3 regions of the Pseudokineococcus sp. 1T1Z-3 genome follow, and region 2 is predicted to be linked to each of the others. Evidence: riboswitches for the same ligand, from Rfam matches in the RefSeq annotation. Region 2 holds a riboswitch; each other region holds the start of a gene.

Region 1 (7,557 bases), on a different contig from region 2:
TCGACGACGTCGTCGCACCCGCCGACGGACGGCGTCGCCGCGTCGACGACGAGCGCGGGCCGCCGGACCCACCTCAAGGCGGGCCCTCAGGTGCCGACAGAAGACGTCAGGAGGTGGCCCATGGTGAGCCTGATGATGGTCTTGGGCATCGGCACGGCGGTCTGGCTGGGTCTGGACGCGACGCGCCTGCAGGTGCGTCCTGGCGTGCTGGGCAGCCGGCTCGCGGACCTAGGGGTGGCCGGGTGGGTGGTGTGCTGCCTGCTCCTGTGGGTGGTGACCCTGCCCGTGTACCTCGTCATGCGTCCGCGGTACGTGCGGCTCCACCTCGTCCACGAGCTGATGGAGGGCGTCCCCGCAGGTCCCTGGCCCGAGCAGGCCTAGCCCGCGCCCGGTGGCCGCTCGGGCGACGGCCGCGGGCCCGCTCGGGCACGCAGGCTCAGACCGCCGGCAGGTCGGCGGCCATGACCAGGTCGCCGTCCTCGTCGAGCACCTCGAGCCGGGTCGCGTCCTCACGCAGCACCGGCGCGTTGAGGCGGCACTCGACGATGTCGGCGGCGCCGACGAAGCCTCCTGAGGCGACCGGTTCGCCGGCGGCGTCGAGGACGACGAGCAGGTAGTCCTCGCCGTCGTCGAGCCCGTCGACGTCGACGACCGTCTCCGTGCCCCACGTGTGCGCGACGACGGAGGCGTCGACCGTGACCCCGGGCGGCTCCCCGACGACGTCGACCTGCTCCACCGCGCCCAGCGTCCCCGGCCCGCCCTCCGGCGGTCGGTCGGCCAGGCCGCTGACACCGAGCGCACCGACCGCACCGACGAGGACGCCGGCGGCCGCGGCGGCCAGCGCGGCCTGCGCGGCGGTGCGACGCCGTCGCGGCGCCAGCTCGGTCACCTCGGCGACGCGCTCGGGCCCCACGTCGGTGCGGTCGCCCCCTGGATGCGCCGCGCCGCCCGACGCGCCGATCGTCGCCGCCATGACCCGCTCCCGCAGGGCGGCTGACGGGCGCGCGGACTCCCATCCCTCGCCGCGCGGCGGCAGGGCGGCGAGGACGGCGCGGAACTCCTCCAGCTCGCGCGCGGCCTCGGGGTCGGCGGCCACGAGCGCGTCGACCTCGGCCTGCTCGTGCGGCTCGAGCCCGCCGACGGCCGCACCGGCGACGAGCTCGCCGCGGCGCTGCTCCTCACCGCTCACGGTGGACCTCCTGCGCGTTCCTCCGGCCGGTCGGCCGGCCCTCCATCGTCCCTGCTGCCGGGCCGGTGTGACCACCGAGCTCCAGCTCTCGGCGCAACGCCTTCAGCGCGTAGTGCATCCGGCTGCGCAGCGTCGCGACGGGGACGCCGGTCCGCGCGGAGACCTCCGCGTACCCGGCGCCCGCGAGGTAGACCTCCAGCACGACGGCGCGGTGCTCCTGCGAGAGCGTGCCCAGGGCGTCCAGGACGGCGAGCCGGTCCACCGCCTGCGCGGCGGGGTCGTCACCGCCGGGGCGTTCGCGGCGGTCGTCGTCCTCGGCCGCCAGGACGGGGCGGCGCGTGCGGGCGCGGTGGACGTCGACCACGACGTTGCGGGCGATCGCGAAGAGCCACGTGCGCACCGACCCGCGCCCGGGGCCGTAGCCGTCCCGGGCGCGCCAGGCCCGCACGAAGACCTCCTGGACGGCGTCCTCGCCCGCGCCGCGGTCGCCGATTGCTGCCGTGGCGAAGCCGAGCAGCTCACCGGCGTGGGCGTCGAAGGCGTGCTCGACGTCGAAGCCCTGCTCGACGTCGGCTGCCCGGTCCACGTCGGCTGCCCTGCCGGCGCCCGTCGGCTCGGTCCCGCGGGGGCCGGGGACGTCGCGCGAGCCGGACGCAGCCACCGCACCTCCGCCCCCCAGCACCAGCACCTCCGCCGCGTCGCCTGCCGGCGCCCCGGCCACCGGGTGGTGGGCTCCGGGGCGGGCACCCGCCGTCGACGTGCGCGGGCACCGTACGCACCGCAGGGGGCTACGTCGGCGTCGGGGACACCGTTCACCGCCTGCCGTGTGACGAGCGTCACACGCGTTGGGCCGCTCCGTCGTTGAACGGCGGCAGAGGTGGCGACGTACCCCCTCGTGACCGGCGGTCGTCACGGCCGCGCCCTGCCCGAGGAAGGTCCTCCATGAGTCGTCTGACCGCCCGCACCGGCGCCGGCATCGGCGCCCTCGCCCTGGCCGCAGCGTTCACGGCCACCGCCGCCGCTCCGGCGTCGGCCACCCAGGTCTCCGAGCCCGACAGCTTCACCAGCGCCTTCACGGCGGACCTGTCGCCCGACATGGTCGTGAACGCCGACGGCGAGCCGGCTCCCGGCCCCGAGGGCAGCTCGGGGACGATGGAGCTGCGGATCAACAGCGACGAGGAGGTCGTCTGCTACGACATCACGACCCGCGGCGTCGAGCCGCCGTACGAGAGCCCGGCCAAGACGGCGACCCACGTCCACGAGGCCCCGTCGGGCCAGCCCGGCCCCCCGCGGCTGGCCTTCCCGAACCCCGCGGGTGACGGCGACGTCCGCACCAGCTCGGGCTGCCTGCAGGGGCCGTTCACCACGGGGGTCGAGGGCGACGACGGCCAGGACACGGCGGCCGGCTTCTCGCTCTCGGCGATCGAGGCCGACCCCGCGGCCTACTTCGGGGACACGCACACCTCGCAGTTCGTGCCCGGCGCCGTCCGCGGCCAGCTGAGGCAGGTCCCGGTCGGCGGCGCCGGCACGGGTCTCGGGAGCACCGCCGCCGGAGTGCCCACGACGGCGCTGGTCGCCGGTGGTCTCGGTGTCGCCGCAGCGGGCGCGGCCGGCGTCGTCCTCCTGCGTCGTCGTCAGACCCAGGAGAGCTGACGCAGGTCGCCGTCCCCGGCCCCTTCTCCCCGGCCTTCTCCCCGATGTGTGACCTTGACGTGCGCCTTCCCGGCGACGGGCTGCACGTCAAGGTCACACGTCGGGTGGGTCGGGGTCTGGCGCGTCAAGGTCACATGTCGGGGACGGGGGGCGCGGGGAGGTCGGTGCGGCGGGGCACCTCGTCCAGGAGGGCCGACGGGCTGAGCTCGGAGGCGGCGGACGCGACGACGCCGCCCGCGACGTGGTCGGCGACCGTCGGGCCGCCCCACGCCGCGGCCGCCGACACGACCCCGACGCAGACGAGCGCCGCGACGGCGCCGGCGGCGACGGCACCGAGGGCCCTGTCCAGCACGCCGACGTGCAGGCGGGCCAGCAGGCCCGAGACCGCGCCGCCGAGGAGACCGCCGACCGCCAGGCCGAGGAGCACGGCGAGCACCAGGCAGATGACGGGCACGAGCCACCCGGGCTGGACCGCGGGCAGCAGCGCCGGGACGGCGGCCGCGGCCCACAGCCCGCCGACGAGCCCGGCGCCACCGCCCACGAGCCGGCCGAGCACGGTCCCGCCGCCCGAGCGCCAGCCGCCGAGGGCAGCGAGGACGACGACGGCGAGGGCGACGACGTCCACGAGCGTCGCCTGGGACGCCAGCTCCTGCAGCGACGTCACGAGAAGCCCTGCCCCTCGCCGCGTCGGGCTGGGCATGCCGGCACTCCCGGCGTCCTCGGGCGTGTCGGTGTCGTCGTCATCGGTGCTCCTTCGTCGGGGCGTGGCGTCCGTGGCCCCCACCCGGGGGGCGCCCGTGGGACGCAGGACGTCGTGCCCGACCACCGTCGCCCGGCTTCCTCAAGACCTCCTCAAGGACGAGGCCCCCGGGACGGGCATGAGGTGACCTTCAGGTGACCCGCCGCCGGCTCGCCGGCTCGCCGCCCTGGCGCGACAATTCCGGTCCGTCGGGCGCCGCCCGACGGCGTCCAGCCCCACCCGCGCCGCAGCCCTGGAGGCCGACGTGCCCGTCGTCATCACCCTGATCCGCCGGTACCTCGTCGCCCGTCTCGCCCTGCCGCTGGCCGGTCGGGCCATGGGTGCGGCCGGGCGCCGGCTCGAGGCCTCCCGCGGACCGGGCGCCGTCTCCTCGGGGCTGCAGAAGGGCAGCCGCCTGCTCTCCCGGCGCGCCCGTCGGGCCGACGACGAGCGCGGCTGAGCCGTCGACGCCCGCGGGGGCTCGAGGCCCTCAGAAGGCGTGAGCCCACGGGGCCGTCATGGCTCTCGCCCAGGCCCTCCCGTCAGACTGCCGGCATGGCCGCCCCCGCACCCGCGCGCGTCCTGCTCGTCGAGGACGACGAGGCCATCCGCGAGGCGGTCCTCGGCGCGCTCGCCGACGAGGGGCTCGTCGCGCGCGGCCTCGTCGACGGCGAGGACCTCGAGGCCGAGCTCGACGGCTTCCGCCCCGACCTCGTCGTCCTCGACTGGATGCTCCCGGGGCGCCCCGGTCGCGCGCTGGTCCGCGTGGTGCGGGGTCGCACCGACGCCGGCGTCGTCATGCTCACCGCCCTGGACGACCTCGCCGACCGGGTGAGCGCCTTCGGTGCCGGGGTCGACGACTACGTCGTCAAGCCCTTCGCCATGGCCGAGCTGGTGCTGCGGCTGCAGGCGCTGCTGCGCCGGCTGGGCCGGCTGCCGAGCACCGTCGAGGTCGGCGACCTCGTGCTCGACGAGGGCGCCGGCGTCGTCACCCGCGGCGGCCATGCCCTGGACCTCACCGCGACCGAGCGCCGCCTGCTGGCCTTCCTCGTCGCCTCCCGCGGGCGGGCCGTGTCGACGACGCAGATCCTCACGCAGGTGTGGGGGTACGACGACTACGCCGACAACCTCGTCCAGGTGCACGTCAGCGCCCTGCGCCGCAAGACCGAGGCCCATGGCCCGCGGCTCATCCACACCGTCCGCGGTGTCGGCTACGTGCTGCGGGCCGGCTGAGATGGGCTCGGCACGAGCAGGTCTGGCGTGAGGAGCCGCCGCGTCGAGCGGCTGCGCACCGGCTCGCTGCGCCGGCGCGTCGTCGTCACGGTGCTGGCCCTGCTGACGGCGCTGCTGCTCGTGCTCGGCGTCGTCGTCGACCAGGCGCTGCGGGCGCGGCTGGAGGGCGAGATCGAGCAGCGCCTGCTCGACCGTGCGGCGGTCGCGGTCGCGCTCCAGGGGGAGGTCGACGCCGACGACCTCGTCGACCAGCTGGCGGGACAAGGTGTCTCGGTCCGGTACTCCGGTGACGACGGCGTCCTCACCGCGGGTCCGGCGCCGTCGGCCGGCACCGGCGGGCGCGGCGACCGCGTCCGCGACGGCGTCCGCCAGCGCGGGGACCTGCTGAGCACGACCACCGAGCTCGACGACGGCACGCTCGTGCTCTCGGCCGACGCCTCGCAGGTGCGGACGACGGTGGCGCAGGTGCGGGCCGTGCTCGCGGTGGCGAGCGTCGTCGTCCTCGTGCTGGCGGCCCTGGCGCTGCTCGCCGTCGTCGGACAGGTGCTGGCGCCGCTGGACCGCATCACCGCGACGGCGCGCTCCATCGCCGCCGGCGACCGGGGTCGCCGGCTGCGGCCCGACCGGCCCGGCACCGAGCTGGGCCGTACCGCGGCGGCGTTCGACGACATGCTCGACGCCGTCGAGGGCGCCGAGGCGCGGGCCCGCGCCTCGGAGGAGCGGATGCGTGCGCTGCTCTCCGAGGCGGCGCACGAGCTGCGGACGCCGCTGGCCGGCGTCCACGCGGCGGCCGACCTGCTCGTGCGCGCCGAGCGCCCCCGCGCCGAGACCGAGCGGCTCGCCGCCGCGGTCGCCCGGGAGTCCCGGCGTGCGTCGCGGCTCGTCGACGACCTCCTGACGATGGCCCGCATCGACCGCGGGCTGGAGCTGCAGCTCGCCGACGTCGACCTGCGCGACCTGGCGCGGACGGCCGTCGAGGACCGGCGCCTGCGGCCGTCGGCCGCCCTGCACCTGGCGTCAGGACCGCCGCTGCGCGTGCGTGCCGACGCCGACCGCCTCGCGCAGGTGCTCGCGAACCTGCTCGACAACGCCGTCCGCGCCGCTGGTCCGGACGGCTCCGTCGAGGTGCGGACGGGCCGGGAGGGCGACGACGCGGTCGTCACGGTCCTCGACGACGGCCCGGGGGTGCCGCAGGCGGACCGCGAGCGCGTCTTCGAGCGGCTCGTGCGCCTGGACGAGGCGCGCTCCCGCGACGCCGGCGGCGCAGGCCTGGGGCTGCCCATCGCCCGCGGCATCGCCCGTTCGCACGGGGGCGACGTGGTCCTGGCGCCACGCCCCGACGGGACCCGGGGGACGGCTGCGGTGCTCCGCCTGCCCGGGGCCGGCGTCACCCCTGTGCGTCCCGCTGGTTGAGACGCGGGTCCCGGGCGTCGCCGCCGGTGTCCTACCGTCCTCGCCAGGTCATGAGCGCCAGCGTCAAGCCCCGGCTCGCTGGCCGGCAACCCTCCTCCTGCGGCGGGGTGCCCCGGGTGATGACCGGGCCGTCGTCCGTCCGGGCGCGGCAAGCGCGGGCTCACGCGAGCCCTTGAGCACGGGAGCGCCCCCATGTCCGTCGAGCCCACCAGCACACCTGCCGCCGAGCCGCAGACGCCGGACGTCGCCGAGGCGGGCCCGCTGTCCGACGCGCCCGCGCCGGGCGGCTGGTCCTTCGAGACCCGACAAATCCACGCGGGCTCGGCGCCGGACCCGACGACGGGCTCGCGGGCCCTGCCGATCCACCAGACGACGTCGTTCTCCTTCGCGAGCACCGAGCAGGCCGCCGCCCGCTTCGCGCTCAGCGAGATCGGCAACATCTACACACGCATCACCAACCCGACGACGGAGGCGGTCGAGAACCGCATCGCCGACCTCGACGGCGGTGTCGGGGCGCTGCTCGTGGCCTCCGGCCAGTCGGCGGAGACCTTGGCGATCCTCAACGTCGCCGAGGCCGGCGACCACGTCGTCGCCAGCCCGAGCCTCTACGGCGGCACGGTGAACCTGCTGCGCTACACCCTGCCCAAGCTCGGCGTGACGACGACCTTCGTCGAGGACCCCGACGACCCGGAGTCGTGGCGCGCTGCGGCGCAGCCGAACACGAAGGTCTTCTACGGCGAGGCCATCCCCAACCCGCGGGGCGACGTCCTGGACGTCGAGGCCGTCGCGGCGGTCGCGCACGAGGTGGGGGTGCCGCTCGTCGTGGACGCGACGGTGGCCACGCCGTTCCTCTCGCGCCCGCTGGAGTGGGGCGCCGACGTCGTCGTGCACTCGGCGACGAAGTACCTCGGCGGTCACGGGACGGCGATCGGCGGGGTGATCGTCGACGGCGGCACCTTCGACTACGCCGCCCACCCCGAGCGCTTCCCCGGCTTCAACACCCCCGACGAGAGCTACCACGGTCTGGTCTACGCGCGGGACCTTGGTGTCGGCAGCGAGCTCGGGGCGAACCTCGCGTACATCCTCAAGGCGCGGGTGCAGCTGCTGCGCGACCTGGGGCCGGCGATCTCCCCGTTCAACGCCTTCCTGCTCGGTCAGGGCATCGAGACGTTGAGCCTGCGGCTGGAGCGGCACGTCGCCAACGCCCAGGCGGTCGCCGAGTGGCTGGAGGCGCGCGAGGACGTCGAGCGCGTCCAGTACGCGGGGCTGCCGTCCAGCCCGTGGCACGCCCGGCAGCAGAAGTACGCGCCGCGCGGCGCCGGCGGCGTGC
Region 2 (7,557 bases):
ACGCCGCGGTGTGGAGCGTCGCCCCCCGCGAGGCGGGCGCGCTGCTCGCGGGGGCCGAGGAGGGCCCCCTGGCGTGGGTCCGCGTCGCGGTGAAGGACCTGGTCGCGGTGCGGGGCCACCGGGTCGGGGCAGGGGTGCCCGCGTGGCTGGCGCAGGCACCGCTGGAGGCAGCGAGCGCCCCTGCGCTGCAACGGCTGCTCGACGCGGGCGCGGACGTCGTCGGCGTGGCGCAGACCGACGAGCTGGCCTTCTCCCTCGCCGGCCGCAACCGCCACTACGGCACGCCCGACAACCCCGCCGCACCCGGCCGGACGACGGGCGGGTCGACGAGCGGCGCGGCCGCGGCGGTGGCCTCCGGGGCGGCCGACCTCGGGCTGGGCACCGACACGGCCGGGTCCCTGCGGGTGCCCGGGTCCTTCTGCGGCCTCTACGCGCTGCGCCCGACCCACGGCGTCGTCCCGGTCGAGGGCGTGCTCCCGCTGGCGCCCTCCTTCGACACCGTGGGGCTGCTGGCCCGCGACGGCCGGCTGCTGCACGCGGCGGCACCCTGCCTGCTCGGAAGGGCCGCGACGGGCGCCCGGCCGGCGCGGCTGCTGCGCAGCGCCGTGCTCGACGACCTCGCCGAGCCGGCGACGAGGCTGGCCGTCGACGCCGCCTGCCTGGCGGTCGCCGTGCAGACCGGGCTGCCGCTGGCCGAGGTGCCGGCCGAGGACCTCGGCGCCGACGACGTCTCCCGGTGGGCAGAGGCCTTCCGGGTCGTGCAGGCCGCCGAGGCCTGGCGCAGCCACGGCGCCTTCGTGCGGGCCACCCCCGGCGCGCTGGACCCGGTGGTGGAGAGCCGCTTCCGCGCGGGAGAGCAGCTCGCCGACGGCGCGGAGGAAGCCGCTCGGGCGGTGCTCGCGGAGGCACGCACCCGGTTGCACGCCCTGCTCGACGGCGGCGGCGCCCTGTGCCTGCCCAGCACCGCGGGGCCGGCGACACTCGTCGGCGCCGACGAGGACGCCGTCCAGGCGGCGCGCACCGCGACCCTGCAGCTGACCTGCCTGGCGTCCCTCGCCGGGCTGCCCGCCCTGGGGCTGCCGTGGGGCCGGGTCGGCGAGCTGCCCGTCGGTCTCTGCGTCGTCGCCGGGCCGGGGCGCGAAGGCGACCTGCTGGCGCTCCTCGACGAGCTCGTGCCGTCGCGGGAGGTGCCGCTCTGAGCCCTCCCCGTCCTGTGCACCGGCCTGCGCACCGTGCTGGGGCCGCCGGGGACGACGACGCCCCGGGACCGTGAGGTCCCGGGGCGTCGGGCCGTACCTGGCCTCAGCTCTGGGGCGTCAGATCTGGGGCGTGGCCTTCGAGCTGCGGCGCGGCGCGGCGACGTCGTCGGCCGCCGAGGTGCGCCGGCGCGCAGCGGCGCTGGCGGCGCGCTGCCGCGCCTGCAGGTCGTGGTGCTCCGACGTCCGCAGGGTCGCGGCGGCGGTGGTCGGGTCGAGGAAAGGCTGGTGGGACGACACGGTGCGGTTCCTTGCTGTTGCTGCGGCACGCGGGCAGATCGCCCGCTCCATGAGGACAACGCCTGCGGCGCCGTGCCATTCCGCCACCGGCCCCCGACCGCCCGACGGGGTGAGCCGCCGGGTCGGCCGACGTGGGTCCCTCAGCGCCAGATGCTCTCGGAGACCTCGACGACGTGCGCGAGCTTGGCCCACTGCTCGTCCTCGGTGAGCGCGTTGCCCTCCTTCGTCGAGGCGAAGCCGCACTGCGGCGAGAGCGCCAGCTGCTCCAGCGGGGCGTACCGCGCGGCCTCGTCGACCCGGCGCCGCAGCAGGTCGGCATCCTCCAGCTGGGGCGTCTTGGAGGTCACGAGCCCGAGCACCACCGTCTTGCCCGGCGGCAGGTGCCGCAGCACCTCCAGCGACCCGGAGCGCTCGTCGTCGAACTCCAGGTAGTAGACGTCGACGTCGAGGTCGTTGAAGAGCTGCTCGGCGACGACGTCGTAGCCGCCCTCCATCGCCCACGCCGAGCGGTAGTTGCCGCGGCACAGGTGCGTGCCCACCAGCAGGTCGCGCGGCCGGCCGGCGAGGGCTGCGTTGAACTGGGAGATGAAGGCGTCGACCGTCCGCCGCAGGGTCGCCCCCTCGCCGCCGAGGCTCTGCCGGTGCACGGGGTCCCCGAAGAAGGTGAGGGCGACGTCGTCGACCTGCAGGTAGCGCAGCCCGGCCGCGTGCAGGCGGGTGATCTCCTCGGCGTAGGCGGCGGCGACGTCGGCCTGCAGCGCCGCCTCGTCGTCGTAGACGCCCGTCCAGCCCAGCGGCGTGACCCCGTTGTGGACCATGTTCGGCGAGGGGATGGTGAGCTTCGGCACGGCGCCGGTCCCCGCCTCGGCCACCGCCTCCTGCAGCGACGCCAGGGCCGGCCCGAAGATGGTCTCGCCGAGACGGACAGGCCCCCGCAGGTGCCGCTCGATGCCGGGCCAGAGCACCTCGGTGCCGTCCAGGCCCCCGCGGAAGGGGAAGGCGAAGGTGCCGCCCGGCTCGATGCCCTCCAGGCCGAAGACGAAGTCCTCGTGCCAGGAGTGGCGGCGCACCTCCCCGTCGGTCGCCGCGCCCAGACCGAGGTCGCCCTGGCGGCGCACGAGGTGGCGCACCGCCTCGTCCTCGACGGCGGTGAGCTGCTCGGCGGTGATGTCGCCGCTCTCGCGCTGGGCGCGGGCGCGCGTGACGGCGGCGGGGCGCAGCAGGCTGCCGACGTGCTCGGCGCGGAACGGACCGCCGGGGCTGACGGCCGCGAGGCGGTCGGCGCGGGCGGACGGTGTCGTGGTGCTCATGGCTCTCCCTGTGCAGGAGGGCGGCGCTCGTCACCGCCCTCGACGGGGCACGGCAGACGGTCGCCTCCCGCGCTTGGCGCTGCCGCCGCGACAGGACGGGCAGGCACCCTGGTCATCACCCGGGGCACCCCACCGCGAGAGAGGGTTGCCGGCCAGCGACCCGGGGGTTCGCGCTGGCACTCGTGACCGCTCCCGACGATAGCGCGCTCGCGGCCCCGTGGGCAGACCCACGGCGCCCCTGAGGGACGACCCGGAAGAGGACCCGGGGAGGGCCGGACGGCCGGGCGCCCCTGCTCGCCGTCGGGCACGCTGACGCCCGTGCAGGAGAGCCAGCGCCGGCCGTCGTCGGCGATGCCGGCGGACGCCCCCAGGGGCGTGCGCACCGCCTACCGCGTGCAGAACGGCGTCCGCGACGCGGCGGCGGCGCTGGCCCGGCGGCGCGGCTGGACGCCGGCGCTGCTCACCTACCCCGGCTACGGGACGCCGCGGGGCGCGCGGGTCCTCGGGCGGGTGCTGCTCGCGCCGCGCGGCACCGAGCCCTCCGAGCGCGTCGGCCTGCCGGGCTGGCGCCGCTTCCTCACCCTCGAGCTGCCCGACGCCGAGGTCGAGGTGACGCTCGGCGGCCGGTCGACGTCCGTGCGCACCGACGCCTCGGGCTTCCTCGACGCCGTCGTCGACGCCGACCTCGAGCCCGGCCGCGAGCGCGTGCACCTGGCCGTGCCCGGGCGCGCGGCCCTGGAGGGCGTCGTGCACGTGGCGCCCGCCGACGCCGTCCGCGGGGTCGTCTGCGACGTCGACGACACCGTGTGGGTCACCGGCCTGCGGACGCCGCTGCTCGCCGCGTGGCGCACGTTGACGGGCTCCAGCGCCAACCGGCACCCCGTGCCGGGGATCTGCGCCCTGCTGCAGGCCCTGGTGGCCGGCGACCGCACGACACCCGTCGTCTACCTCTCCAACGGCGCGTGGAACCTCAACGGCCCGGTCGTGCGCTTCCTGCGCCGCCACCGCCTCCCGGCGGGCGCGGTGCTCATGACGGACTGGGGCATCACCCCCGACCGGTGGTTCCGCAGCGGCCAGGCGCACAAGCGCGCGTCGCTGGAACGGCTGGCACGGGAGATGCCGGGCGTGCGCTGGGTGCTCGTCGGCGACGACGGCGAGCACGACCCGGAGATCTACCGCGACTTCGCCCGCTCGCACCCCGGGCACGTCGCCGGCATCGCGCTGCGGCAGGTCGGCCGCGGCGCGCAGCCCCGCGTCGAGGCCGAGGGCGACGTGCCCGTCGTCCTCGCCCCGGACGGGCGCCGACTGCTCGCCGACCTCGCGCCGCACCTGTGACGGCTCCGCCGTGACGCCGCCCCCGTGACGGCACCGCTGCCGGCGGCGCCGTCGACCCGCCCGGCGCGCGGCTCCCGCCGTCGAGCCCGCTCCCGCTGCATCATCGAGCGGTGCTCGCCCCCCGCCGCGCGCTGCTGACCGCGGTCGGCGCTGCCCTCGTGGCCGGCCTGACGGGCGGGCCGGCCGCGGCGTCCGAGCCGGGCGCCGGCCCCGCGAGCTCGTCGACGGCGAGCTGGACGGGCGGGTCGACGGCCATCCCCTCGGCGACGCCGGTGCCGGGCGCGGGCCGCCTCGACGTCGCCCCCCTGCAGGCCCTCGTCGACGAGGCCGCCGCGGACGACGTCCGCCTGTCGGTGGGGGTCGAGTCCCTGGACGGCGCCACGCTCACCGACGGGCCCGTCGTCCTGGGCTCGACCGAGGCCTACTCCTCGGCGTCGCTCGTGAAGGTGGCGCTCGTCGTCGCGGCGCTGCGCGCCGTGGACCGGGGCGACCTCACGCTGGACACCCCGGTCACGGTGACCGACGCCGACGACGTCGGCGGTGCGGGCGTGGTCGCCGGCTACCGCTCGCCGTACGAGGCCACCGTCGCGGAGCTCGCCGAGCTGGCCATCACCGTCAGCGACAACACGGCGAGCAACGTGCTCGCCGAGGAGGTCGGCCTGCCGGAGGTGCAGCGCCTCGTCGACGACCTCGACCTGGAGCCGACGCACCTGGGGCGCCTGTTCATGTCCTCCGGCGGCGGGGGCGCGCGCAACGAGATCGACACCGCGAGCACGCTCGAGCTGTTCCGGGCCGTCTACGAGGACGACGTGCTGAAGGCCTCCTCCCGCGGGCTCCTGCTCGGCTGGCTGCGGGGCCAGCAGCTCGACACCAAGTTCGCCCCGGTCCTGCCCGGCGTCGACCTCGCCAGCAAGACGGGTGACACCTCCTCGGTGAGCCACGACGCCGCCTACCTGCTCGACCCGGGGCGCGAGACGGTGCTCGTCGTCCTCTCCGAGACCGAGGACGGGCGCTCCCCGACCGCAGCGGCCGACCCCTACCTCGCCCGCGTGGCCGCGGAGGTCGGCGCCCAGGTGGCCGCGGCGGCGGCCCCGACGCCCGCGGTGGTGCCGGGCGAGACCGAGACGGTGGCCGACACGGTCCGGGAGACGCTCGCCGGCCAGGAGGACCCCTCGGGCTCGGCCCTGCCGGCGTTGGGCGTCGTCGCCCTCGGCGTGCTCGCCCTGCTGGCCCTGGCCGTCGTCGCGCTGCGCGCCCGGGTGCTGCTGCGCCGGCGCCGACGCGCTCGGCGCTGAGGCTCACACCGGCACGCGGCGCCGGTCCACCTCCGGACGGGCGAGGACCAGCACCGAGGCGACGAGGACGGCGACGCCGACAGCCAGCGCCGGTGCCCACCCGGGCCGGACGCCGTCGCCGAGCAGCGCGAGGCCAGCCAGGCCGGGCAGCAGCACCTCGGTGACGGACAGGACGGCCGTGACCGTGCCGGGCGCACCCTCCCGCAGGGCGGCGGCGACGAGCAGGACGCCGACGACGCTCATGACGACGAGCGCGTAGGTCAGCGGCTGGGTGAGCAGCCTCATGTCCTCGGCGAGGTCGCTCGTGATGTGCAGCGCCCGCACGCTCAGCGCCGTCCCGCCGTAGGCGGCCCCGGCGACGGCAGCCATGAGCAGCGGCCGACCGGAGCGCAGGACGGGCAGGGCGAGCGCGGCGAGGACCAGCGCGCTGGCGACGAGCACGGGCACCGCCGCCGAGGGGAGCGCGGCCGGCCGGCCGGGGGCGGCGCTGGCGGCGACGAGCACGAGCCCGAGGACGACACCGCCGACGGCCACCAGCTGGGCGCGCGGCACCCGGCGGACGTCGAAGCGGTGCGCGGCGAGCGTCGTCAGGGCCACCGTGGACGTCAGCACGGACTGCACGGCGACGACGGGCAGGAAGCGCAGCGCCACGACGGCGAGGACCCAGCCGACGCCGTCGAGGGCGAGGCCGAGCAGGTAGGCGGGCTGGCGCCAGACCGGTCGGTCGGCGCTGGCCCGGCGGCTGCCGGCCGCCTCCAGGAGGGTCGCGGCGGTGTTGGCGAGCATGGCCGCGAGGGCGGCGGCGAGGCCGAGCAGCGTCACGGGCGCCAGGGTGCCGCACCCGCGGAGGGGCGCTCGTCCGGTCGGCGCGGAGAGGCCGTCGCAGCGGCCGACGTCCGCCTGCTGGTCGGGGACTGGCGGGAGGCGGGCGGTGCACGGCGATGATGCAGGCATGGACACCGCCCAGACCGCCCTGACCTCCCGCGCCGACGTCGAGATCGACCGTCCGGAGCGCTGGGCGAAGCAGCTGGTGTCGCACCTGGCCCGCAAGGCCCCGCTGCAGAGCACCTCCGAGGGAGAGGAGCTCACCATCGGGGCCGGCACGGGCGTCGTCCGCGCCGAGGCGACCCGCCTCGTCCTGCTGGCGCGTGCCTCCGACGCGGCGTCCCTCGCCCGGGTGCAGGACGTGCTCGGCGGCCACCTCGAGCGCTTCGCCCACCGCGAGCAGCTCGTCGTGCACTGGCACGACTGAGCCCCCTCGACCGGACTTCGTAGCCTTCTTCCCTCTCAGAGGGCCCTGACGGCGGACTTCGTAGCCTTTCTCCGGTCGAGGGGCGGCACAGGTGTCGGGCAGACGCCGTGCGCAGCAGGAAGCACGACCGGCGCGGCGTCGTTGGAGCGGCCATGCGCGCGATGAGCTACGACACCTACGGCGACCTCGACGTCCTGTCCTCCGGCGACCTCCCCGAGCCGAAGCTGGCGCCCGGCGCCGTGCTGGTCGACATCCGGTCCGCGGCGGTCAACCCCGTCGACTGGAAGCTCATGGCGGGCGGCCTGGACGCCCTCATGGACGTGACGTTCCCCGTCGTGCCCGGCTGGGACGCCGCCGGCGTCGTCGTCGGGACCGGGCCGGACGTCCCCGAGTGGCAGGTCGGCGACGAGGTCCTCACCTACGCCCGCAAGGACGTCGTCGGCGGCGGCACCTACGCCGAGCGCGTCGCCGTCCCGGCGGTGAGCGTGGCCCGCAAGCCGGCGCGCATGACGTGGGACGAGGCGGCCGCCCTGCCCCTGGCCGGGCTGACGGCGCTGCGGATGGTCGAGCTGTGCGAGGTCGGCACCGGCGACGTGGTCCTCGTGCACGCCGGCAGCGGCGGCGTGGGCCACCTCGCCGTGCAGGTCGCCCGGGCCCGCGGCGCCCGCGTCCTGGCCACCGCCAGCGAGGGCAACCACGACTTCCTGCGCTCCCTCGGCGCGGAGCCGCTGGTCTACGGCGACGGCCTGCCGGAGCGCGTCCGCGAGCTGGTGCCCGGCGGCGTCGACGTGGTGCTGGACGCCGTCGGCGGCGTCCTGGAGCAGACCCTGGCCGTGCTCGCCGACGGCGGCCGGCACGCCTCCATCACC
Region 3 (7,557 bases), on a different contig from region 2:
GGGCGGGCCGCCGACGGCGCGGCACCAGCGGGCGGCCGCGGCGTCGAGGTCGGCGACGAGGTCGCGGGCGACCCGCTCGGCGGCGTCGGCGCGGACGTGGAGCAGCAGCTCGTCGTGCAGGCAGAGCACGACCTCGCCGTCGCGCTCGGAGGGTGACGGGCCGCTCGTGAGCAGGCGCGCGCGGACGGTGGCCGCCCACGCCTTGAACAGCTCGGCGGCCGAGCCCTGCACGACGGCGTTGCGGGTGTAGCGGCCCCGGGCGGCCAGCGCCTGGCGATGGGCGTCGAGGGCGGCGGTGCCCGCCTCGACCGGGACGTCCTCGGGCCGGTGCCCGCGCACCCGGCGACCGCCCGCCGTCCGCACGTCCTCGCCGGCGGCGCCGCGCCGCGCCGCCTCGACGAGGAGGCCGGTGGCGCGGGGGTACTCCCGCTCCATCCCGGCGAGCGCGGCCCCGGCGGCCCCGCTCGTCTGGCCGTACATCGCGGCGAGCACCGCGACCTTCGCGACGTCGCGCCCGACGCCGAGCCGTCGCGCGACGGGGGAGTAGAGGTCCTCGGCCGCCGCGGCGCGCACGAGCCCCTCGTCGCCGGAGACCACGGCGAGGACGCGCGGCTCGACCTGCCCGAGGTCGGCGCGCACGAGCAGGTGCCCGGGATCGGCCCGGACGGCCGGGCGCAGCTCCCGGGGCAGGCTGTGGACGCCGCCCGTCGCCGTCATCCGGCCGGCGCCGCCGTCGCTCGCCGACCACGTGGCGCGCAGCCGCCCGCCCGCGACGTGCTCGGCCAGCCAGCGGTGCCCGTGCGCGACGGCGAAGCGCTCGCGCTGGCGCCACCCGACGAGGGCGGCCAGGACCGGGTGGGCACCGGGCGCGGCGGCCAGCTGCTCCAGGCGCCAGGACCGGGTGTCGGGCAGGTCGAGCCCTCGGGAGGCGAGGGCGGCGCGCACCGCGGCCGGGTTGCGCAGGTCCACCGTGGCGTCGCCGAGCAGCCGCAGGACGGGCGCGTCGCGGGCGGCGCGCTGGGCGGCGGCCTCCCGCTCGGTCCCGGCGGGTGGGCCGACGAGCCGGTCGAGGACCTCGGCGGCCACGCCGACGTCCAGCGGCAGACCGCTCGTGCCGAGCTCGACGGCCAGCAGCGACGCCGCGGACTCCGACCACGCCGTGTGCAGCGGGCCGGCCCGCCCCGAGGCCGAGGGGCCCGTCAGCTGCTCGCGCTGGCGACCCGCGGTGGCGAGCGCGAGCTCGGCCCACGCCGCGGCGCTCGCCGGCGACGCGGCCCAGGCGCCGTCGGCCCAGTCGGCCCGCAGGTGCCCGTCGGCCCGCAGCGGCCCGCCGGCCCCACCGTCGCCCGCGCCGCCGGCCTCCTCGACCAGACCGCCCAGGTCGAGCTGCCCCGCCGCCGGCGCCGCGCCCGGGTCGAGCCCGGCCGCGGCGGCGACGACGGCCGAGGGGTCGTCTCGTGCCCCACCCTCCAGCAGCCGGCAGACGGCCGCGAGGTCCCACGCGCGCGCCAGCCGCAGGTCGGGCGCGGCGTCCAGCAGCGGCCCGAGCAGGTCCTCCGCCGACCACAGCACCCAGCGGGGCGAGCGCTCGGACTCCAGGCGCGCGAGGACCTCCGCGGCGGCGGCGGCGTCGCGGGCGGGCACCGCCCACGCGCGCTCGGCGTCGGCGAGGCCGAGCCCCGCGGGCGCGCGGACGACGGCGAGGAGGTCCTCGGTGCTCACGAGGGCGACGGCGGCCCGGCCGCAGCGGCGTGCAGCCGCTCCACCTCCTCGACGACGTCGGCCTCCGAGGCCGGCTTGTCGGGCCGGTGGGCCAGGACGCGGGCGAAGCGCAGCGCCAGGCCGGCGGGGTAGCGCGGGGAGGTCTGGACGCCGTCGAGTGCGATCTCGACGACGAGCTCGGGCCGGACCCGCACGACCCCGCGGGAGTCCTCGACCGCCAGGGCGCCCAGGTGCTCGGTCTGCCAGGCCAGCATCGCGTCGGTGAGCCCCTTGAAGGTCTTGCCCAGCATGACGAGGCCGCCGGCCGGCCCGAAGCGGCCGCGGGGGTCCCGTGCGCCGAGCCACAGGTTGGACAACGTCCCGCGGCGACGCCCGGAGCCGTGCTCGACGGCGAGCACGACGAGGTCGAGCGTGCGCCGCGGCTTGACCTTGACCCACGCCGCGCCCCGACGTCCGGCGGCGTACGGGGCGTCCGCCGCCTTGACGACGACGCCCTCGTGCCCGCGCGCCAGCGCCGTCCGCGAGAGCTCCTCCGCCGCGGCGAGACGTCCGGCACCGACCTCGCCGTCCTCGCCCGCGGCCGGGACGGCCACGCCGGGCACCGCCAGGTGCGGGGCCAGGTCCAGCAGCACGGCCCGGCGCTCGTGCTGCGGCGCGTCGAGCAGGTCGGTGCCGTCCCGGTGCAGGACGTCGAAGAGCACCAGCTGCAGCGGCTCCTCGGCCCCCTCCCCGTCGGCCACCGTCGCGCCGGGTCGGGGCGGCTCGGCCCTCGGCGTCCGCGTGGCGACGCGCGAGGAGGTCTCCTGGAAGGGCGCAGGACGTCGTGCCTGCCAGCCCGGCGTCCCGGAGCCGCTGGCGGGCACCTCGCCGTCGGCCTCCGGCGACGGCGCCCGCGGGGCGGCGCCGCCGGCCGGCCGCAGGGCCAGCACCTCGCCGTCGAGCACGAGCCGACCCTGGCCCGGCAGCGCCCGCACCGCCGCGACCACCTCGGGGAGCCGGTCGGTGACCTCCTCCAGCGTCCGCGTCCAGACCCGGACGTCGTCCTCGCCGTCGTCCTCGCGGCCGAGCCGGTGCACCTGCACGCGGACGCCGTCGAGCTTCCACTCCACGAGTGCGGCGCCCGTGCGGGCCAGCGCCTCGCCGAGCGAGGGCGCCGAGGCCGCGAGCATGGGGGAGACGGGCCGTCCCAGACGCAGGCCGACGCCGTCCAGGGCGGCTCGCGCCGCACCGGGGCCCTCCGCGGCGAGCGCCAGGGCGGCGACCTCGACGACGTCACCGGACAGCGTCAGCGCCCGGCGCACCGCGGCGGCGGGCACCCCGGCCGCGAGCGCGAGGCCCTCGACGAGCACGCCCCGCTGCGCGCCCTGGCGCAGCTCTCCGGAGACGAGACCGGCCACGAGCCGCTGCTCCGGTGCCGTGGCGGCGGCGAGCACGCCCCGCAGCAGCCCCTGCCGCCGCCCGCCCGAGCCGGGGCCCGACTCCGCCGCCGCGGACGCCATCGCGGCGTCGACGTCGAGCACCGCGAGCGAGGCCGCGGCGGCCGGCGGCGGCGGGTCGGCCAGCGAGCGCCACCCCAGGCCGGTGCGCCGCTGGCGCAGCTCGCCCTCCAGGTAGCGGACGACGACGTCGCGCTCGGCCGGCGCGCCGGTGGCGGCCCTGCGCAGGACGTCGGCGACGAGCTCGGCCTTGGCGCGGCGCGAGGAGGTGGCCGCGACCTGGTCCAGGGCGGCGGCGAGCGTCGAGAGCAGCACCCCGTCATCATGGGGGCGCCCACCGACAGCGCCGCCGACCCCTCGTGCCGGCGGGGCTGCGCACCCGACCCGCCACTCCCACCCGCCCTCTACCCGCCAGCCCGCGCGAGCGGCCCGCCGGCGGCCACGACCCGGAGGACCCATGCCGAAGGACGGCTCCTCGCGCCAGGACGAGAAGGACCGCGAGAAGGCCGCCGCCGGCCTGGTGCAGCGGCTCGTCGACCTCGGCATCGCCGGGGCCGGCCCCCTGGACGCGGCGCACGAGGTCGCCGACGCCGCCCTCGCGGCGGAGCAGGGCGACGCCGAGGCGGCGGTGGCGCGGCTCGTGCGCTCCCACGTCCGGCTGGCCGGCGTCGAGGGGTTCGTCACCGGTCTCGGCGGGCTCGTGACCCTGCCGGTGGCGCTGCCCGCCAACGTCGTCGGCTTCTACGCCCTCGGCACCCGGCTGGCCGCCGCGCTCGCCCACGTGCGCGGGTACGACCTGCGCGACGCCGGGGTGCGCGCCGCCGTCCTGGACAGCCTCGTCGGGGCCGGCAACGCCCTGCCGGTGGCCGGGGTCGGCGGCGGCCTCCTGTCGCGGACGCTGCTGCGCGGCCTGCCCGCCCCGGCGCGGATGGCCGTCAACAAGGGCGTCGGCTTCCGCCTCCTCGGGCAGATGGGCGCCCGCCTCGTCGGCCGCCTCGGCCGCTTCGTCCCGGTGGCGGGCGGCGTCGTCGGCGCCGGCGCGGACGCCTGGCTCATGCGCGGCATCGGCAGGCGGGCGCAGGAGGACTTCCCGGCCGGGGGGATCGCCGACCTGGCCCGGCGATGAGCAGCGCTTACCCTGGGGTACCCGTCCGAGCACCCCGGAGGCACCCGTGACCGCTCGCACCCACTCCGCCGGCGCCTTCCGCGCCCTGGCCGCCGCCTTCCTGCGCTCGCGCCGGGCAGGCGACCCCGGGATCTGGGAGCAGGTCTCCGCCCTGCCGCGGCTCGTCGCCGCGACGCTGCGGGGGCGGTACCCGGGCACGACCGTCCAGAGGCTGGGGCTCATGGCGCTCGCGGTCGCCTACGTCGTGTCCCCGGTCGACCTCGTGCCCGAGGGGCTGCTGCTCATGGCCGGGTTCGCCGACGACGCGCTCGTCCTCGCGTGGCTGGCCGGCGCGGTCCTCGAGGAGACCAACGCCTTCCTACGCTGGGAGGGCGAGGGCGAGGGCGCGGCCGTCGACGACGACGCCCGCGCGGCCTCCTCCGGCGCCCGCCGCGGCGAGACCGTCGAGGGGCACGTCGTCGTCTGACGCGCCGCCGGGCGACGCCTCGCAGTGGCCCGTCGTCCACAGGGGCGTCGGTCGGGCCCGCAGGCGGGCTGCCTGTGGACGACGCCGCCGGGCCTGACCACCGGGTGCACGCTCCGGCGCATGAGCACCCCAGAGCGGCCCGCCGCCCCGTCCGACCGCCCGCGCAGCACCGCCCCCCGAGGGCCGTACGTCCCGGGGTCCCGCCGTCGCGGGCGCGGCGCACCGCCTGGTCCCCGCAGCGCCGGCCGGCGTCCGGCGGAGGCGCAGGCCGAGCCCCTGCTCGTCCGCAGCGGCGACCCGCGCGACCTGCTGGCCCTGGTCCCGCACCAGCTGGGCTTCCACCCCTCCCGCAGCCTCGTGCTCGTGAGCCTGCGCGGGCCGCGCCGGCGCGTCGGGCTCGTGGCCCGCGTCGACCTGCCCGCGTCGGTGCAGGCCGTCGCCCGGCTCGACCGCGAGGTCGAGGACCTGCTGGCCGTGGCGGCCCTGGAGCAGCAGGCCGCCGCCCACCTCGACCTCGTGGTGACCTCGACGGTGGGGCACATGGTCGCCGACGGCGCGCAGGAGGTCGTCGCCGTCCTCTACGACGACCAGGGCCCGCCCGGGGACCCCTGGCTCGACCCGCGCGACGCGGGGACCCCCGACCTCCTCCAGGCGCTCCTCGAGCTCCGCTGCCGGGAGGCCGGCGTCGGTCTGCGCGAGTCCTGGTGGGTCGACGGGCGGTGCTACCGCAGCCTGGCCTGCCGCAAGGGGTGCTGCCCGCCGGAGGGGGCGCCGCTCGCCGAGGTCCTCGGCAGCCGGGTCGCCGCCGAGATGGTCGTCGCGGGCTCGGCCCCGCTGACCACGCGCGAGGACCTCTTCGCAGACCTCGTGCCCGTGTCCTCGGCGGCGCAGGAGGAGGCCCGGCGTGGCGTCGCCGCCGAGCGGGCGCGGCAGCGCCGCAGCGGTCAGGACGAGCAGCGGTCGGCCCGGGTGCGCGTCGAGGCGTGGCAGGCCCTCCAGCGCGCCGTCGCGGTCGAGCGGGGGGCGGCCGAGGCGGCACGAGCCCTGCCCGTGGGGCCCGACGGGCCGGCGCCCGACGCGGACCTGCCCGCGGGGGAGCGGCACGACCCCGTCCTGCTGGGCCGTCTGGCCGCGAGCCTGCGGGACCCCCGGCTCCGCGACGCCCTGCTCGTGTCGTGCCTCGACGAGGCCGGCGACGTGCCGGGGCTGCTGCTGCGCGGGCTCGACGACGCCGGTCGGTCCGCGGCGCTCATGGAGCAGGTGGTCGGCGCGGCCGACCAGGCCCGCGAGCCGGTCCCCGCGCTGGTCGACCCCGTCGACGCGCTCCTGGCTGCCGTCGTGCGGCACGTGCCCGGCCCCGACGGCGCCGAGGCTCTGGGCGCCCTCGCGTGGTCGGCCTGGTTCGCCGGTGACGGCGCGCGGGCCGTGCACTGCGCGCAGCGGTCGGTCGAGGTCGCTCCAGCCTCCTCGATGGGCCAGCTCGTGCTCGACGTCCTTGACGCCGGGGCGACGCCCGCGTGGGTCCGCGCCCGCCGTGAGGAGGACCAGCGCCCGCCGTGCGGCTGACGTCCCGCGGTGAGCGGCAGCGGCGCCCGCGCCGGGCGAGGGACGCGCCTTGAGGACCCGCAGCCGGGGCAGGTACCGTCGGCCCAGGTCATGAGTCCCAGCGCCAAGCCCCGGCTCGCTGGGCGGCAACCCTCCTCCGCGGTGGGGTGCCCCGGGTGATGACCGGGCCCGTCGGTCGTCGGCGGGCAAGCGCGGGCCGGCGTCGCACGGCCCCTCGACCAGGAGGTCGCCGTGGCCAGCACCCTCTCCGTCGTCCCGGCCGTGACGCCCGTGCCGCCGGCGCGCACCGCCGCCGTGCCTGCCGCCCCGGGCGGGCAGGCGGCGGCGGCACCCGCGGCCTCGCCCCAGCCGCCGCCCCCCGCGAGCGCGGCCTGGCGCCCGGGCGACCCGGTGGGCGAGCGGCGCAGCGTGCTCGTCGGCGACCTCGTCCTGGAGTCCGGCGCGGTGCTGCCCGGCGTCGAGATGGCCTACGAGGTCTGGGGCCGACCCGACGCCGACGGGGCCAACGTCGTCCTGGTCTGCCACGCGCTCACCGGTGACAGCCACGTCGTCGGACCGGCGGGGGAGGGCCACCCCACGCCCGGCTGGTGGGAGGGGCTCGTCGGTCCCGGGCTCGCGCTGGACACCGACCGGTGGTGCGTGCTGGCGCCCAACGCCCTCGGCGGGTGCCGCGGCAGCACCGGCCCGGCGTCACCGGCCCCGGACGGGCGGCCCTGGGGCAGCCGCTTCCCGGCGCTGACCGTCCGGGACCAGGTGGCCGCCGAGGAGGCGCTCGCCGACGCCCTCGGGGTGGCCTCCTTCGCGCTCGTCCTCGGGGGCTCGATGGGGGGGATGCGGGCGCTGGAGTGGGCGGTCTGCGCGCCCGACCGCGTGCGCCGGCTGCTCGTCCTGGCCTCCTGCGCGGAGGCCAGCGCCGACCAGATCGCCTGGGCGGCGGCCCAGCTCGCGGCGATCGAGGGGGACCCGCGCTACGCCGGCGGGGACTACCACGACGCGCCCGACGGGCTCGGGCCCCACCACGGCCTGGGCGTCGCCCGCCGGATCGCCCACACCACCTACCGCAGCGCGCAGGAGGTCGACGCCCGCTTCGGCCGGCGGGCGCAGGCCGGCGAGGACGTCGCGCGTGGCGGACGCTTCGCCGTGGAGTCCTACCTGGACCACCACGCCGACAAGCTCGTGCGCCGCTTCGACGCCGGCAGCTACGTCGTGCTCACCCGCGCCATGAACGGCCACGACGTGGG

Evidence for each region. A riboswitch is a leader RNA that binds a small molecule or an ion and turns the genes downstream of it on or off. The one in region 2 is predicted to bind S-adenosylmethionine.
Region 1: it holds a riboswitch for S-adenosylmethionine, as region 2 does, so the genes downstream of both, WDV86_RS08260 (bifunctional o-acetylhomoserine/o-acetylserine sulfhydrylase) here and WDV86_RS03475 (5-methyltetrahydropteroyltriglutamate--homocysteine S-methyltransferase) in region 2, are expected to answer to the same signal.
Region 3: it holds a riboswitch for S-adenosylmethionine, as region 2 does, so the genes downstream of both, metX (homoserine O-acetyltransferase MetX) here and WDV86_RS03475 (5-methyltetrahydropteroyltriglutamate--homocysteine S-methyltransferase) in region 2, are expected to answer to the same signal.

The regions. Positions count from the first base shown of each region.
Region 1 is NZ_JBBHZF010000023.1:175,190-182,746, reverse strand. Features, by position in the region: gene WDV86_RS08300 (hypothetical protein) at 121-381, shown strand; gene WDV86_RS08295 (hypothetical protein) at 437-1,189, opposite strand; gene WDV86_RS08290 (sigma-70 family RNA polymerase sigma factor) at 1,179-1,775, opposite strand; gene WDV86_RS08285 (CHRD domain-containing protein) at 2,132-2,842, shown strand; gene WDV86_RS08280 (CvpA family protein) at 2,973-3,542, opposite strand; gene WDV86_RS08275 (hypothetical protein) at 3,847-4,041, shown strand; gene WDV86_RS08270 (response regulator transcription factor) at 4,137-4,814, shown strand; gene WDV86_RS08265 (sensor histidine kinase) at 4,842-6,227, shown strand; SAM riboswitch class IV at 6,274-6,388, shown strand; gene WDV86_RS08260 (bifunctional o-acetylhomoserine/o-acetylserine sulfhydrylase) at 6,420-7,557, shown strand, end outside.
Region 2 is NZ_JBBHZF010000012.1:16,776-24,332, reverse strand. Features, by position in the region: partial or broken gene WDV86_RS03485 (AtzH-like domain-containing protein) at 1-1,199, shown strand, start outside; gene WDV86_RS03480 (hypothetical protein) at 1,317-1,496, opposite strand; gene WDV86_RS03475 (5-methyltetrahydropteroyltriglutamate--homocysteine S-methyltransferase) at 1,637-2,806, opposite strand; SAM riboswitch class IV at 2,871-2,994, opposite strand; gene WDV86_RS03470 (App1 family protein) at 3,125-4,141, shown strand; gene WDV86_RS03465 (serine hydrolase) at 4,252-5,436, shown strand; gene WDV86_RS03460 (hypothetical protein) at 5,440-6,258, opposite strand; gene WDV86_RS03455 (DUF2218 domain-containing protein) at 6,389-6,688, shown strand; gene WDV86_RS03450 (NADP-dependent oxidoreductase) at 6,841-7,557, shown strand, end outside.
Region 3 is NZ_JBBHZF010000020.1:59,537-67,093, reverse strand. Features, by position in the region: gene WDV86_RS07320 (DNA polymerase) at 1-1,722, opposite strand, end outside; gene WDV86_RS07315 (ATP-dependent DNA ligase) at 1,719-3,473, opposite strand; gene WDV86_RS07310 (hypothetical protein) at 3,616-4,284, shown strand; gene WDV86_RS07305 (YkvA family protein) at 4,331-4,750, shown strand; gene WDV86_RS07300 (DUF4192 domain-containing protein) at 4,871-6,316, shown strand; SAM riboswitch class IV at 6,403-6,514, shown strand; gene metX (homoserine O-acetyltransferase MetX) at 6,611-7,557, shown strand, end outside.